DNA from 3 places in the Duganella sp. 3397 genome. Region 3 is predicted to be linked to each of the others. Evidence: predicted binding sites of a transcription regulator. Region 3 holds the regulator's gene; each other region holds the start of a gene.
The links. Region 3 encodes FNR, which switches genes on or off when oxygen is low (the NO sensors DNR and NnrR bind a similar motif). Its sites were predicted from a motif close to TTGATNNNNATCAA; they were not measured.

Region 1 (4,825 bases), on a different contig from region 3:
TCAATCCGACGTTCGAGGGCATCGTGGTTCTGATGGATGCCAATGGCTATCCACTTGCCGGTCAGACTCTATTCGATGCTGCTGGACTGACTGCCAATGATTACACCCTTATCCCCGGTGCCGCTGCGCTCACTGCCGCTACGGCAACCACCCCGGCAATTCCGGCCAACGGTTTCGCTGTGGTCCCACGTGGCATTGCCGGTACCGCTACTGCGGTCAATTGCTTCATTACTTACACTCAGTCGGTGGCCGCCAACACCCCGCCAGTGGTGTCGAATGCACCCACTCCCGCAAACTGCCGTTCATAAGCTAGCCGAATAGACAAGGGCGGACATGTTGCAGTTCAGGGCAGGCAGGTGTTCTGGCCGCGCCGGCTTCACCATGATCGAACTGATCATGGTGATAGTCCTGATCGGCATCATGGGCGCGGTGGTCGGCAGCAGGTTCGTGGACCGCCAGGTGTTCGAAGCCAGGGCGTTCGCCGACCAGGCCAAGGCACTGATACGCTACGCCCAGAAGCTCGCCATCGCCCAGAACCGTCCGGTGTACGTGCGCTCCACGCCTGCCGGCTTCGCGGTGTGCTTCGACGTGAACCCTGCCACGGGGACGGTCTGCAATACGGCCGCCAACCTGGCCCAGGCGCCGGGCGGCACCAACAACGGTACCACTGCCACCCGCGCGTTCTGCGTGTTTCCCGTCGGCGGCGCCTACGTGGCCAACTGGGCATGCCTGGGCAGTCCCGGCATCGGCATCGCCAGCACGGCGCCGCGCACTGAAATGGCACAGAATGGATATTTCTATTTCGATGCAGCGGGACGGCCGTTCAACAGCGGCGACGCCGTCGACGGCGTATCCGGCTTCACCCGGCTGACGCTCAACTTCAGCAGCGGCAACCAGACCGCCACGCTCAATGTCGAGGCGGAGACCGGTTATGTGTTCTAGACAGTTTTCCAGGCGCGCCCGCGGCGTCACCCTCATCGAGCTGATCCTCTTCATGGTGATCATGGGCGTTGCGGCAGCCGGCATCATCGGCGTGATCAATCTCAGCAACAAGTCCAGCGCCGAACCGCTGCGCCGCAAGCAGGCGCTGATGATTGCCGAAGCGCTGATGGAAGAGGTACAACTGGCGCGCTTTACCTTTTGTACGCCCGACGATCCGAACGCCGCCAGCGCCGCCAACCAGGCCGCTTGTACTACCCCGATGCGGGTGGGTGCGCGCGCAGCTGGCGCCAATCGCCCGTACGGCAATGTCGCCGACTATGCCCTGGTGGCCGGCCAGCCCACGTTCACGTTCGCTGTGAACAACGTGGACGTCGACATTAGCGGCAACCGGCTCGGCGTGGACAGCACCGGCGCCACCATGGGCAATGCCTCGCTGGCGCCCATCCGCTCTACCGTCACGCTCAATTTCGTCGCCGGGCTCGGTCCTGCGGGGGCGGCGATCACGTCCAGCGCCGGCGCCCTCAATGCCCTGCAGATCACCATTACCACCACCTACGGCGGGGCCAACGAATTCGTGCGGCTCGACGCCTACCGCACGCGCTACGCGCCGAACGTGCTGCCGTGATGGCGTCCAACATGATGCCCAGGTTGCACGCTCACCACCGTAGCCAGCGCGGCTTCACGCTGGTGGAGATCATCGTCGCGATGGTGCTGACCACGATCATCGCCGGCACGCTGGTGCTGTTCATCCGGCGCCCGGTCACCAGTTACCTCGACACTGCGGGCCGCGCCGAGATGACCGATGTCGCCGACCTGGCCCTGCGCCGCATGGCGCGCGAGATCCGCGCGTCGTTGCCCAACAGTACCCGCGTGAATAACGTCGGCGGCGTGGTGTTCCTGGAATTCATTCCCACCTACGGCGGCGGCCGCTACCTGTCGGTGGAAGACAACACCACGACCGGCACGCCGCTCAGTTTTACCAACGGCGCGGCGACGAGTTTCAGCGTGGTAGGCGCGAACGCCGCGATGGCGCCAGGGGTGCCGAATTACATTGCCATCTACAACCTCGGCGTCGGCTTCCAGGATGCCGACGCCTATGCCGCCAGCAACCTGGCGCGCGTGACCGGCAGCGCCATTGCCGCGTCCTTGCAGACGATTTCATTCAGCGCCGTGCCGGCGACCGAGCTCGGTGGCGGCAACGCCGTGTCGCCACTGGCCAATCCGTTTGCGGTGCCGGTCAACGCTGCAACGCCAAGGCCGCCCAATACCTCGCCCGACCAGCGCTTCCAGGTGGTGGGCAGGCCCGTGATCTTTCGCTGCCAGGGCAACGCTACCGGCACTGGCACGCTCACGCGGTCAGTTGCAGCCAGTTTCAGCCCGGTGCCGTCGCAGCCGGCAACTGCCGCCGGGGTGCTGCTGGCAAACAATGTTGTGGCATGCAATATCAGCGTCGGCACCAATCCGAACCGGCAATCGGCGCTGGTCGGGCTCACGCTCACGCTCGGCCGCACCAGGCCCGACAGCGGCTTGGAAACCGTGACGCTGGTCCATCAAATCCACGTGAACAATACGCCATGAACCAACCTGTCATGAACCCGCGCAGGCTGCGCAAGTCGTCCGGCGTGGCGCTGGTGACGGCGATCTTCCTGCTGGTGGTGCTGGCCGGGCTAGCCGTGGCGGTGGTGTCGCTGACCACCACGCAACAGGTCATCCGCACCCAGGACGAACTGGGCGCGCGCGCCTACCTGGCGGCCAAAGCCGGGATGGAGTGGGCGCTGTTCACCCAACTGCAAGGGGGCGGCCTCGGTTGCCCATCCACCAACACCTTCGCGTTGCCGGCCAATACCAGCTTGTCGGGGTTCACGGTGACTGTAGCTTGCGAGGCGCCGCCGGCCGGCTTTGGCGTCGCGTCAGGAGCTGCGGACCCCACCGCCAACCGCATCACCATCACCGTCACCGCGTGCAATGCCACGGTCGGCACCGCCTGTGCGCCGAACAACAGTCCCGACTACATCCAGCGCGTGGTGCAGGCGCAGCTTTAAAGAAACAAGCGCTGCGGGAAAATGTGTATTTTTACTGCATGAATGTCAAATAGCGTAAAAATGATTCGAAAGTTGAATATAATCAACGACATAACCACAGAGAAACACGGGCATGGGATTTTTTACAAGAACTAAAAAGAAGGAAGGCTGGGTCACCGTCTCCTTTTTGCGCGATGGACTCTGCGTCGCCCGCGTCCAGCGCGCGCGCGATGGCAAGGCCGTGGTGGAACTGTCCGCGTTTCAGCCCGCCACCGACAGTCGTTCGCCGGTGGCGCTCGAACGCGCCGCCAAGGAATTCAAGCTTGCCAGCTACCAGCTCGGCACCATGCTCGGCGGCGGCGAATACCAGCTGCTGACAGTCGAAGCGCCCAATGTGCCCCAGGACGAATTGAGAACCGCCGTGCGCTGGCGCCTGAAGGACATGCTCGACTTCCACGTCGATGACGCCACCATCGACGTGCTCGATATCCCGGTCGATCCCAACGGCATGTCGCGCGGCCATTCGATGTTCGCGGTGGCCGCCCGCAATGCGCTGATCCAGGCGCGCCAGGCGCTGTTCGCCGACATCCAGCTGGCGCTGACGGTGATCGACATTCCCGACCTGGCGCAACGCAATATCTCGGCGCTGCTGGAAACCGAAGGCCGCGGCCTTGCCATGCTGTCGTTCGACGCCGACGGCGGCTTGCTGACGATTACTTTCAAGGGCGAGCTGTACCTGTCGCGCCGCATCGACGTCACGATTGCCCAGCTGCTGGAACCGGACACCGACAAGCAGCAGGGTTGTTTTGACAAGATCACGCTGGAGCTGCAGCGCTCGCTCGACCATTTCGACCGCCAGTTCAATTACGTCAACGTCAACAAGTTGTTGCTGGCGCCCACCGGCGCGCCCGGACTGCACGAATACCTGGCGGCCAACCTGTACACCCCGGTCGAAGCCATGGGCCTGGAAGACGTGTTCGATCTTTCGCGGGTGCCGGCGCTTGCCGATGTCGAGCAGCAGCAGCGCTTCTTCCTGACCCTGGGCGCGGCCCTGCGGCACGAGGAGGTTGTGCTGTGAGCCAGCAGATCAACCTGTTCAACCCGATCTTCCTCAAGCAGAAGAAGATCTTCGCGGCGCTGCCGATGGCCGAGGCGCTAGGCGCCATCGTGCTGGGCACACTGTTGATGACCTGGTACGCCAGCCGCAATGTCGATGAGCTGGCGCAGCGCGCCGCCCATGGCAAGACCCTGCTGGCCGAGCGCGAGCGGCGCTTGCAGGAAGCCAACAAACAGTTCGCGCCGCGCCAGAAAAGCGCCACCCTGACCACCGATGTGGCGCAAGCCCGGGCCGAGCTGGCGTCGCTGCACCGGGTGGAGCAGTTTCTTCAACAGGGCGCGCTGGGCAACAGCGCCGGCTATGCCGAGTATTTTCGGGCGTTCGCGCGCCAGAACGTCAACGGCCTGTGGCTGACCGGCGTGACTATCGCTGGTGCCGGTACCAACATCGGCGTTGAAGGCCGCGCCATGCAGCCGATCCTGATCCCGCAATACATCGCCCGCCTGAAAACCGAGCGCGTGATGCGCGGTAAAACCTTTGCCAGCCTCGATATCACGCGGCCTGACGCGGCGCTCGCGCCGGCCGCCGCCAGTGCTGTTGCCGCCGCGCAGCCGGGTCCCGCCACGGCGGCGCCTTACGTGCAGTTCAGCCTGCAATCGACGGGAGGACAGGCCAAATGAAACCATTGAAAAACGCCTGGATCAAGGTCAGCACCAAGCTCGACGCCATGACCTTGCGCGAACGGGCGCTGGTGTTCCTCACTGCCACCGGCCTGATCCTGTTCCTGCTCTACACCATGGCGGTC
Region 2 (4,825 bases), on a different contig from region 3:
GCATGTTCGATTTCGAGTTCGCGGCCGCCCTCCATCAGCCCGGCGCTGCTGATGCGCTTGATTGGCGAGACAGCCGAAACCACCGACACGACGGCGGGAGCGGGACGGACATTCATGACAGGTTGGGTCATAGGCAGGGCGGTAGGCATCGTCATTTCTCCTTTAAATAAGAATGATTCGTATTTGCATTCATTATTGTGGAAGGCGCGATGGAATGCAAGCGGTTTTTTTAGCGGAAAGGCAAAAAAAAGCCCGGCACTGAAGGCCGGGCACAAGGCTGGGTTAGAGCTAGGTGATAGGACATCGATAAACCTACTGCGCGGACCGCTCGCTACGGTTTATCGATGCCCCGAAAATTTACAGCGCCGCCAGCAATTGCGCCGGGGTGGCTGCTTCGTTCTTGCTCCTGGCTGCCGCCAGTTGCTTGGCGCGGGTGCGCGAGGGTGGCAGGCGACGCAGGGTTTTCAGTGCTTCGGCATCCTTGATGCCGATGGTGCGCTGATCTACGCTGATCAGGCCGATTTCGTTGAAGGCCGACAGCGTGCGGCTGACGGTTTCCAGCGTAAGGCCCAGGTAGCTGCCGATCTCGTGGCGGGTCATGCGCAGGTTGAACAGCTTGGCCGAATAACCCATCTGGGCGAAGCGGTCGGCCAGCGTGACCAGGAAGCGCGCCACGCGGGCCTCGGCAGACAGCGCGCCCAGCATGCCGATCATGGCCTGCTCGCGGACCAGTTCGCGGCTCATGACGCCGTACATCATGTTTTCCAGTTCCAGGTGCACGCGGCCCAGCGCCGTGAGTTTTTTGAACGGCAGCAGGATCAGGTCGCAATCGGACAGCGCCACCGCTTCCGACGAGTAATGGCGGGTGTGGATGCCATCGACGCCGAGCATGTCGCCCTTCATCGGAAAGCTCAGCACCTGCTCGTTGCCGAATTCGTCGATGAGCACGGTTTTCAGGAAACCGGAATTGACGATGTACAGGGTGTCGAACGGTTGGCCGATGGTGTGGATGCGCTGGCCGGTTTTGAACTGCACGTGCTGGAACAGCAACTCCTCGGTGGTGACCGACACTGCCGACGGAATGTGCAGCAAATCGCACACTTCCTTGAGGTTGGACCAAAGGCGCCCCTGACGCTGGCGGCCGGCTTCCATCGACGACGATTGCAGGGTCGTCGTGACCGGGCGAATTTCAGACGCTTGCGTTGACAGCATGGTGAGCTCCTGTGTGCACGTTACAGTTCGAATCAATGGAGGGATGCCGCCCGGTGCCTTACTTGGTGCCGTGCAACATGAACAGTGATTTCAGTATGCCAACAGGGGCCGGGGCTGGATATCAGCAATGGCTGAATCTGACCGTAGGAGCGCACGCAGGTTTGTAGGAGAAATCCTACTGGAGGAGGGGGATTCAGGTTTTGAACGGCGACAGCAGGCGATGCGCTACGGCATATTGAACCATTTCGGACAGCGAGCTCATCCCCATTTTTTGCATGATGCGGGTTTTATGGGTGCTGACAGTCTTCACGCTCAGGTGCAGGCCGTTGGCGATTTCGGTGATCGACTTGCCAGCGACGAGCAGCGAAAAGACCTCGAATTCGCGGTCGGACAGCTGTTTATGCAACAGGCTTTCGTTGGGCATCATGATATTGAGCGCCAGTTGCTCGGCCACCTCGGTGCTGATGTAGGGCCGGCCCGAGGCCACCTTGCGGATCGCGCCGACCAGCTGGGTGCCGGCGCTTTCCTTGGTCAGATAGCCCTGGGCGCCGGCGCGGATCGCCCGCACCGCGTATTGCTCTTCCTCGTGCATGGTCAGTATGAGAATGGCCAGCTTGGGCGCCTCGGCCTTGATCTGGCGTATCAGGTCGACCCCGCTGCGCCCTGGCATCGACAGATCGAGCATCAGCAGGTCGAAGCCGCCCTGGCGCACGTGGCTCAGCACTTCGAAGCCATCGATGGCCTCGCCGACGATGTCGATGTCGGGCGCGCCGTCGAGGATGCGCTTGAGCCCTTCGCGCATGATGGTGTGGTCGTCTGCGATAACTATTCTGATCATCGGGGTCGCTTGCGTGCGAAGGTGAATAGAGTAACAGTATTGCGATTGAATTAATCTTGTGATGCTACTACAAATAGTTACCGTACGGCCTAATTTTTGTACTCGGGTTCGGCGATCAGGCGGTGCACGAGTACGGGAATGCGTGATTGCGACAACACCTTGTTGGTCACACTACCGAGCAGTAACTGGCCCCAGCCGCTGCGCCCGTGCGAACCGATAAAGATCAGGTCGCAACCGTGCTTGACACCGGCGGCGACGATCTCGGTGGCTGCGCTTTCGGCAAACGTGGTGAGGGCGGTACAGCGGATGTTGCGTTGCAAACACGCTTGCACCACGTCGCGCGTGTGCTCGTCGCCAGCACGCAGCAGGGCGGCGCGGTATTCCTCCTCACTGGGATAGCTGGGCGGAATGATTTCAACGTAGATCGGGTACTGGTAGGCGGGCGCCACGAACAGGACCAATACCTCCGCGCCAAGCTGCTCGGCAAACGTCACGCCGGCGCAGGCGGTCTTGCTGGAGACGGAAGAACCGTCGGTCGTGATCAGGATTTTTCGGTACATGGGGAACTCCCGGAAAGATAAGGCACGCGTTTCATTGTAGACGCGATTTACATTATTGCTAGTATGCAAAGAGTTGATGTTTGTCAAACACATCCACTTTGCCGGGCACAAACGTGTTGGCTGTCGCTGCTTTTTTTGCACACGAGCATTAGTTTTGTGTCCCAAGCTGTACGTTGGGCTGACATCCGGTGATAGTATCTCCAAATACAACGGAATGTGACGCCGTGCCGGTAATGATCGGTGGCTTGTTTGGCACATCCGGCGCGGCCCTGCTACACTCGCGATAGTGTTTTATTGCCGTGCATCATCATCGTGGGGCAGCAATTTTACAAATTATGGAGAAGCACGGATTATGACCAACGCCGCTGACGATTTCGACGCCTTATTTGAAGAAGTGTCCGCCCAAAGCAAGAATGCCGCGCCAGCTCCAGCGCCGGCCCCCGCCCCAGCACCGGCAGCAGCCGAAGACGACCTGGAAAGCCTGTTCGACCAGGTGTCCTCTGGTGCTGCAGTGAGCGCTCCGTCCCCGGCTCCTGCCGCTGTGGCCGCCGGACCTGCTGCCGCTGCCGAAGGCGGAGAGGGCGCCGAAGGCGATGGCACCGACAAGCCGATGTTCGAACGCCTGGGCGGCATTGTGCGCCTGCTGCACGACTCGCTGCGCGAACTGGGCTACGACAAGGCGCTGACCGAAGCGTCGTCGCAGATCAACGACGCCCAGGACCGCCTCGAATACGTCGCCTCGCTGACCGAGCAGGCCGCCAACAAGGTGCTCAATACGCTCGACGAAGCCATGCCCGACCAGGACACGCTGTCGAAGCAATCGAAGGACATGGAAAACCGCTGGGCCGACCTGTTCGCAGGCAAGCTGAGCCTGGACCAGTTCAAGCAGCTGGCCGGCGACTCGCAGGCCTTCGCCGCTGCCGTCTCGGCCGCCACCGAAACCGAGAAGGCCCGCCTGCTCGAGATCATGATGGCCCAGGACTTCCAGGACATCACCGGCCAGCTGATCAAGAAAGTGGTGATTATCACCAAGACCGTCGAGGCCGAACTGGCGCAACTGCTGCGCGACAACGCACCGCCTGATGTGCGCGAGAAAATCGCCCAGAAGGAAGTAAACTTGATGACCGGTCCATCGACGCCTACCGTGGCGCTGAGCCAGGACAGCGTGGACGATCTGCTTGCCGATCTGGGGTTCTAATGGACGATATGCTCAAGGATTTCGTCGTCGAGGCGATGGATCTTGCGGTCAACGTGGAAGAGCACCTGCTGGCGCTCGAACGCGATCCTGACAACAAGGAAACCCTCAACGCGGTGTTCCGTTCCTTCCACACCATTAAAGGTGGCGCCGGTTTCATGGGCCTGCCGGCGATGGTGACGGCCTGTCACCTGACCGAAAACCTGTTCGACGCGCTGCGCACCGGCGCCGCGCCGGTGACGCCGCTGGCGATCGAAGCGGCGCTGCAAGCGTCCGGCTTCGTGGCCGACCAGCTGGCCGAACTGAACAACGGCGCCCAGCCGGACAGCCTGCCGGCCCTGCCGCAGGACCTGGAAAGCCTGCTCAATGACGCCATCGCCGGCAAGGCCAGCACGCCTGCTGCCGCGCCTGTCGCTGCACCGGCTCCGGCGCCAGCCCCTGTCGCTGCCGCCCCGGTGGCCGTGGCCGCAGTTGCCGCCGCCACCACTGCCACCACCTCGCCCGACGGCCTGAACTGGGAAGCCATGTACGAAGCAGTGATGCCGGCCGGTAGTTATACCCGTCCGGCTACCGCCGCTGTGGCAGCCGCACCGGCCGCCGCCGTGGCCGCGCCTGCTGCCGCTGCCTCTGCCGCTGCTGCGCCGGTCGCCGCCGCTGCCGAGGTGGTACCAGTCGTGGCCGCGCGCCGCGAAGCGCCGGAAAAACGTGACGAACGTCCGCAAAGCGCCCCCGCCAAAGAAGAGTCGATTCGCATCGATGCTGTTAAACTGGATGCCTTGCTCGAAGTGGCGGGCGAATCGGTGCAGGCCGCCAACCAGGCAGCTGTGCTGCTCGAACGCCTGATGCAGTTCAAATTCGAGGGCCAGGCACAGACCCTGATGGCCACGCTGGCAGAAACACTGGAACGGGCGTCGCGCTACTCGACCGAGTTGCAGCGCGCCACGCTGGCCACCCGCATGCAACCGGTGGGCCGCCTGTTCCAGAAATTCCCGCGCCTGGTGCGTGAGCTGGCCAAGGATT
Region 3 (4,825 bases):
CGGCGCCTGCATGGCCTGCCACGGCGCCGACGCCAAGGGCAACCAGGCCTTGGGCGCGCCGAACCTGACCGATAAAATCTGGCTGTTCGGCGGCAGCGCCGACACCATCATGGAGACCATCCGCCACGGCCGCAACGCCACCATGCCGGCGTTCGGCGACTTCCTCGGCGACGCCAAGGTGCACGTGCTGGCCGCGTACATCTGGAGCTTGTCCAATGATGTCAGTCAGCCCTTGCCTGCACCTGCCGCGCCAGCGGAACCGGCAAAATGAGTGCGCCCGAGACCCAGGTCGTCAAGATGTATGCGGCGCGCGAGGAAATCTACCCGCGCGAAACGTCGGGCCGCTACGCCCGCCTGCGCTGGCTGTTCGCCTGGCTGACGCAGTTGGCGTTCTACGGCACGCCGTGGCTGCAATGGAACGACCGCCAGGCGCTGCTGTTCGACCTGACCACGCGCAAGTTCTACATCTTCGGCATGGTCTTGTGGCCCCAGGATTTCATTTATCTGGCGGTGCTGCTGATCATCAGCGCCTACTTGCTGTTCCTGGCCACGGCCGTGGCCGGACGCGTGTGGTGCGGCTTCACCTGTCCGCAAACGGTGTATACCGAAATTTTTCTCTGGATCGAGCGCAAGATCGAGGGCAAGCGCAGCGCGCGCATGTTGCTCGACCGCCAGCCGTGGTCAGCCAACAAGCTCGGTAGAAAGACCGCCAAGCACCTGGCCTGGGGCGCGGTCGCCCTGTGGACCGGTTTTACCTTTGTCGGCTACTTCACGCCAATCCGCGATCTGATGGTCGAGGTGCAAACCTTCGACTTCGGACCGTGGGAATGGTTCTGGGTGCTGTTCTATGCGTTTGCCACCTACGGCAACGCCGGCTGGATGCGCGAACAGGTGTGCAAGTACATGTGCCCGTACGCCCGCTTCCAGAGCTCGATGTTCGACCGCGACACCCTGGTCATCACCTACGATGCCAAGCGCGGCGAGCCACGCGGCCCGCGCCACAAGCAGGCAGCCAATACCGGCGGCGCCTGCATCGACTGTTCGCTGTGCGTGCAGGTGTGCCCCACCGGCATCGACATCCGCAACGGCCTGCAATACGAGTGCATCGGCTGCGCCGCCTGCGTGGATGCGTGCAACGGCGTGATGGACAAGATCGATGCACCGCACGGCCTGATCCGCTACGCCACCGAACGCGCACTGGACGAACACCTGACGCCCACCGAGATCCGCCGCCGCACCTGGCGCCCCCGGGTGCGCATCTACACCGCCGTCCTGCTGCTGATCGTGACCGGCGCCAGTACCGCCCTGTACCTGCGCGTGCCCCTCAAGATGGACGTGATCCGCGACCGCGGCGCCATGGGCCGCGAAGTGGAAGACGGCATGATCGAAAACGTCTACCGGCTGCAGATCATGAATACCACCGAACGCGCCCATACGTACCGCATCAGCGTCGCCGGCATCGAGTCGCTGGCCCTGGTCACGCCAGATACGGTGCGGCTCGATGCGACCGAAACGCGCGGCGTGCCGATTCGCCTGCGCACCGCGCACGGCGCCGCCCAGCCGGGCTCGAACAGGATCGAAGTGGCGCTCACGGCTGTCGATGACCCGGCGCTGCACGTCAACGAAACTGCGGTCTTCATCGTCCCCCGCTAGGAGTATTCATATGCACCATCTACACAGCACCGTCACCCCGTGGTACCAGCAACGCTGGCCGTGGTTGCTGATGCTGGGCCCGGCCATCGTGGTGGCCGGCAGCGCGTTTACCGCTTACCTGGCGTTCTCCACGCCCGACCCGGTGGTGGTCGGCGACTATTACAAGCAGGGCAAGGCCATCAACCAGGACCTGACGCGCGACCGCGTGGCCAGCGCCATGGGCCTGTCGATGACGCTGACCTACGACGCCAGCCGCAGCGTGCTGTCGGGGCAAGTACAACGCTTGCACGGCGGCGGCATGACCGAGCCCATGCGGCTAAGACTTTCACACGCAACCTTGCCCGACAAGGACATCGAAGCGACGCTGCAACCCGATACGGCGGGCCGCTTCGAGGCGCCGCTGGCCATGCTCGAGCGCAGCCGCTGGGTGGTGCTGGTGGAAGGAGAAAAACGCGACTGGCGCCTGGCGGGCGCGTGGGTGTGGCCGAAGGAGCGTGGTGTAGCGCTGGTAGCCGATTAAGCAGCCGCTACCCCGCACAGCCAACCGGGGTCGGACCCCGTACGGGGTCCGACCCCATCGGTTCAGGGGGTGGGATCAACCGCAAGTCTGCGTACCGGCCGTAATCGCCTTGAGCGTGTGCGGCTCGAGCAGTTCGATCTCGCGGTTGCTCACCTTGACCAGCCCTTCCTTCTTGAACTTCGACAGCAGGCGGCTGATGCTCTCGATGGTCAGGCCCAGGTAGTTGCCGATTTCCTCGCGCGACATGCGCAGCTGGAAGGCGTTGGGCGAATAGCCGCGTGCTTCGTAGCGCGACGACAGGTTGACCAGGAAGGCGGCGAAGCGCTGCGTCGCCTGCATATTGCCCAATAAAAGCATCACGCTTTGTTCGCGCGTGATTTCCTGGCTCATCATGCGGTGGAAGTGGCGCAGCAGCGTGGGCATTTCGGCCAGCAGCTGCTGCAGGGTGGCGAACGGAATTTCGCACACTTCGCTGTCTTCCAGCGCCACCGCCGTGCAATGGTGCAGGTCGGTGCTGATGGCGTCCATGCCCAGCAGCTCGCCGGCCATCTGGAAGCCGGTGATCTGCTCGGCGCCTTCGCGGTTGACCTGGTAGGTCTTGAAGTGGCCGAGGCGGATCGCGTACAGGTTCTGGAACGGATCGCCTATGCGGAACAGAGTATTGCCGCGCGCGACCTTGCGGCGGCGGCCGATAATCTGGTCGAGCCGCTCCATGTCTTCGTTGCCCAGTCCCATGGGCAGGCACAGCTGGTGCATGCTGCACGTGGCGCAGCTGGCCTTGAGGATGTCGATTGTGGCGCCGGGCAGCACCAGCGACGGCAGGTCTTTGATCATGACCGACAGTGTAGACCATCTCCCATGCTTTTTGGTCGATGCCGCACCGGCGCCATCGGGTATTGCGGCGCATCCGCCACTTCCCCGCAGCTGGCCGATGCGCTAGACTCATCCTGGTTATTGCCGATTTCTTAACTTGAGCAGAGATAAAGACCATGAACCTCCGCCGTTGCGCCGTGTTGTACCTGGAACCCCGCGAAGAACTGGACATCGACTGGGCCGCGCTGTTTGCCGGTACCAGCACCCTGGCGGCCAGCACCCGCTGGCTGGCGCTGGCGCCGCACCTGGACCGCGAGATCGAGGTCGATGCGGCCGACCTGGCCGCGCTGGCCGCAGTCGGTTCATCGGTGTGGACCGCGCACGCGGACCTGGCGCAGCGCCATGGCGCGGCAGTGGTGGACCGGCTGCTCGCCCACGGCCTGCTGCTGGCCGAGGACGCGGCGCCCGATTCGGCGCCGGGCGCCCTGCGCGCACGCGACGACACCTTGCGCACGCTGCACTGGCGGCCGCTGGCGGCACTGGCGCATACCTTCTCGCGCTGGCACGACGTGCGCAGCGATACCGGCATGGAAGCGCCCAGTTTCGACGAGCTGCTCGAGCGCCACGGCAACCCGCCGCCGCCGGTGCAGCAGGTGGCAAGCATCGGCGCAGCGGTGGCGCTGCCGGCTCCCACCGGTTTCCTCGACGAGGTGCTGCTGCGCCGCTACACGGGCCGCAATTACGACACCAGCGCCAGCCTGCCGCTGGCGGTGGCGGCGCGCCTGTTGCAGCGCACGTTCGGCGCCCAGGAAGTGCGCCACATCGGCCCGCACGCCAACGTGCTGAAAAAGACCAGTCCGTCGGGCGGCGGCCTGCATCCGGTCGAAGCGTTCGTGCTGGTACAGCGGGTGGACGGCCTGGCGCCGGGCTTGTACCACTACCATCCGGTCGACAATACGCTGCAGCCGCTGCGCGCCACCACGCCGGACCAGGCGGCGGCGCTGGCGCTGCAAATGGTGGCGGACCAGTACTGGCTGGCCGGCGCGGCCATGCAGGTGGTGATGGTGGGCCGGGTGGAGCGCTCGTTCTGGAAGTACCGCAATCACCAGAAGGCGTACCGCGCCATGTCGCTCGACGCCGGCCACCTGTCGCAGACGTTTTACCTGCTGGCGACCGAAGCGGGCTTGCCGGCGTTTATCACCGCCGCCATCAACGACATCGATATCGAAACCATGCTGGAGCTCGACCACCTGCGCCACGCGGTGATCGCCGTGTGCGGCTGCGGCGTGGCCGCGAGCGGTGAGCGCGAGATGGTGGAACTGCGCTATGGAGAGACCGGCCTCGGCCAGGTGGCAGAGTAGCCGGTCAGGGTTGGATCAGGAGGCCAGGCGCGCCACCGAGACACCGGACAACATGAACAGCACCATGCCGTTCTCGCCGATCTGCTTGCTTGCCAAGGCGGCATGGTCGGCGGCGGCCGCATCCTTGGACGGCAGGCGGCGCGCGGCCGGCACCTTGGCCGGATCGAGTTCGATCCCGAGCGTGCCCAACGCGCGGATGGGGTCGTTCTGCATGCGGTCGCGGAAACCATCGTCGGTGGCCAGTTTGGCGAGCATGGTGTTGAGTTGATCGAAATTCTGTTTAATCATTGTGTACTCCCTCAGGGTGGATAAAAACAATGTGCTGCCAGGCTATGCTACGCCCAGCTTGGCGAATTCACAACGTCTTTAACGATCGTCAGGGTCCCCCGCGCGGGCCGCATCGAGCACCGTCGCCAGTGCCGTGCCGAATGCTGCCAGCGCAGGGGCGGCCTGGTCCGGGTCGCTGCGCAGTTGCTGC

Region 1: J2X54_RS08595 (agglutinin biogenesis protein MshI) is a predicted target of FNR. The motif match lies at 3,057-3,070, and genes of this name have one in related genera.
Region 2: J2X54_RS24260 (universal stress protein) is a predicted target of FNR. The motif match lies at 2,684-2,697, and genes of this name have one in related genera.

The regions. Positions count from the first base shown of each region.
Region 1 covers NZ_JAVDVB010000002.1:945,093-949,917, reverse strand. Annotated here, with positions in the region: gene J2X54_RS08620 (type II secretion system protein) at 1-308, shown strand, start outside; gene J2X54_RS08615 (prepilin-type N-terminal cleavage/methylation domain-containing protein) at 334-942, shown strand; gene J2X54_RS08610 (prepilin-type N-terminal cleavage/methylation domain-containing protein) at 932-1,567, shown strand; gene J2X54_RS08605 (type II secretion system protein) at 1,579-2,520, shown strand; gene J2X54_RS08600 (agglutinin biogenesis protein MshP) at 2,517-2,984, shown strand; gene J2X54_RS08595 (agglutinin biogenesis protein MshI) at 3,097-4,041, shown strand; gene J2X54_RS08590 (MSHA biogenesis protein MshI) at 4,038-4,700, shown strand; gene J2X54_RS08585 (hypothetical protein) at 4,697-4,825, shown strand, end outside.
Region 2 covers NZ_JAVDVB010000010.1:87,141-91,965, forward strand. Annotated here, with positions in the region: gene hemP (hemin uptake protein HemP) at 1-116, opposite strand, end outside; gene J2X54_RS24250 (helix-turn-helix domain-containing protein) at 358-1,152, opposite strand; gene J2X54_RS24255 (response regulator transcription factor) at 1,406-2,050, opposite strand; gene J2X54_RS24260 (universal stress protein) at 2,140-2,610, opposite strand; gene J2X54_RS24265 (protein phosphatase CheZ) at 2,963-3,808, shown strand; gene J2X54_RS24270 (chemotaxis protein CheA) at 3,808-4,825, shown strand, end outside.
Region 3 covers NZ_JAVDVB010000001.1:260,479-265,303, forward strand. Annotated here, with positions in the region: gene ccoP (cytochrome-c oxidase, cbb3-type subunit III) at 1-271, shown strand, start outside; gene ccoG (cytochrome c oxidase accessory protein CcoG) at 268-1,653, shown strand; gene J2X54_RS01150 (FixH family protein) at 1,664-2,173, shown strand; gene fnr (fumarate/nitrate reduction transcriptional regulator Fnr) at 2,249-3,007, opposite strand; gene J2X54_RS01160 (putative peptide maturation dehydrogenase) at 3,163-4,347, shown strand; gene J2X54_RS01165 (NHLP-related RiPP peptide) at 4,363-4,635, opposite strand; gene J2X54_RS01170 (response regulator) at 4,714-4,825, opposite strand, start outside.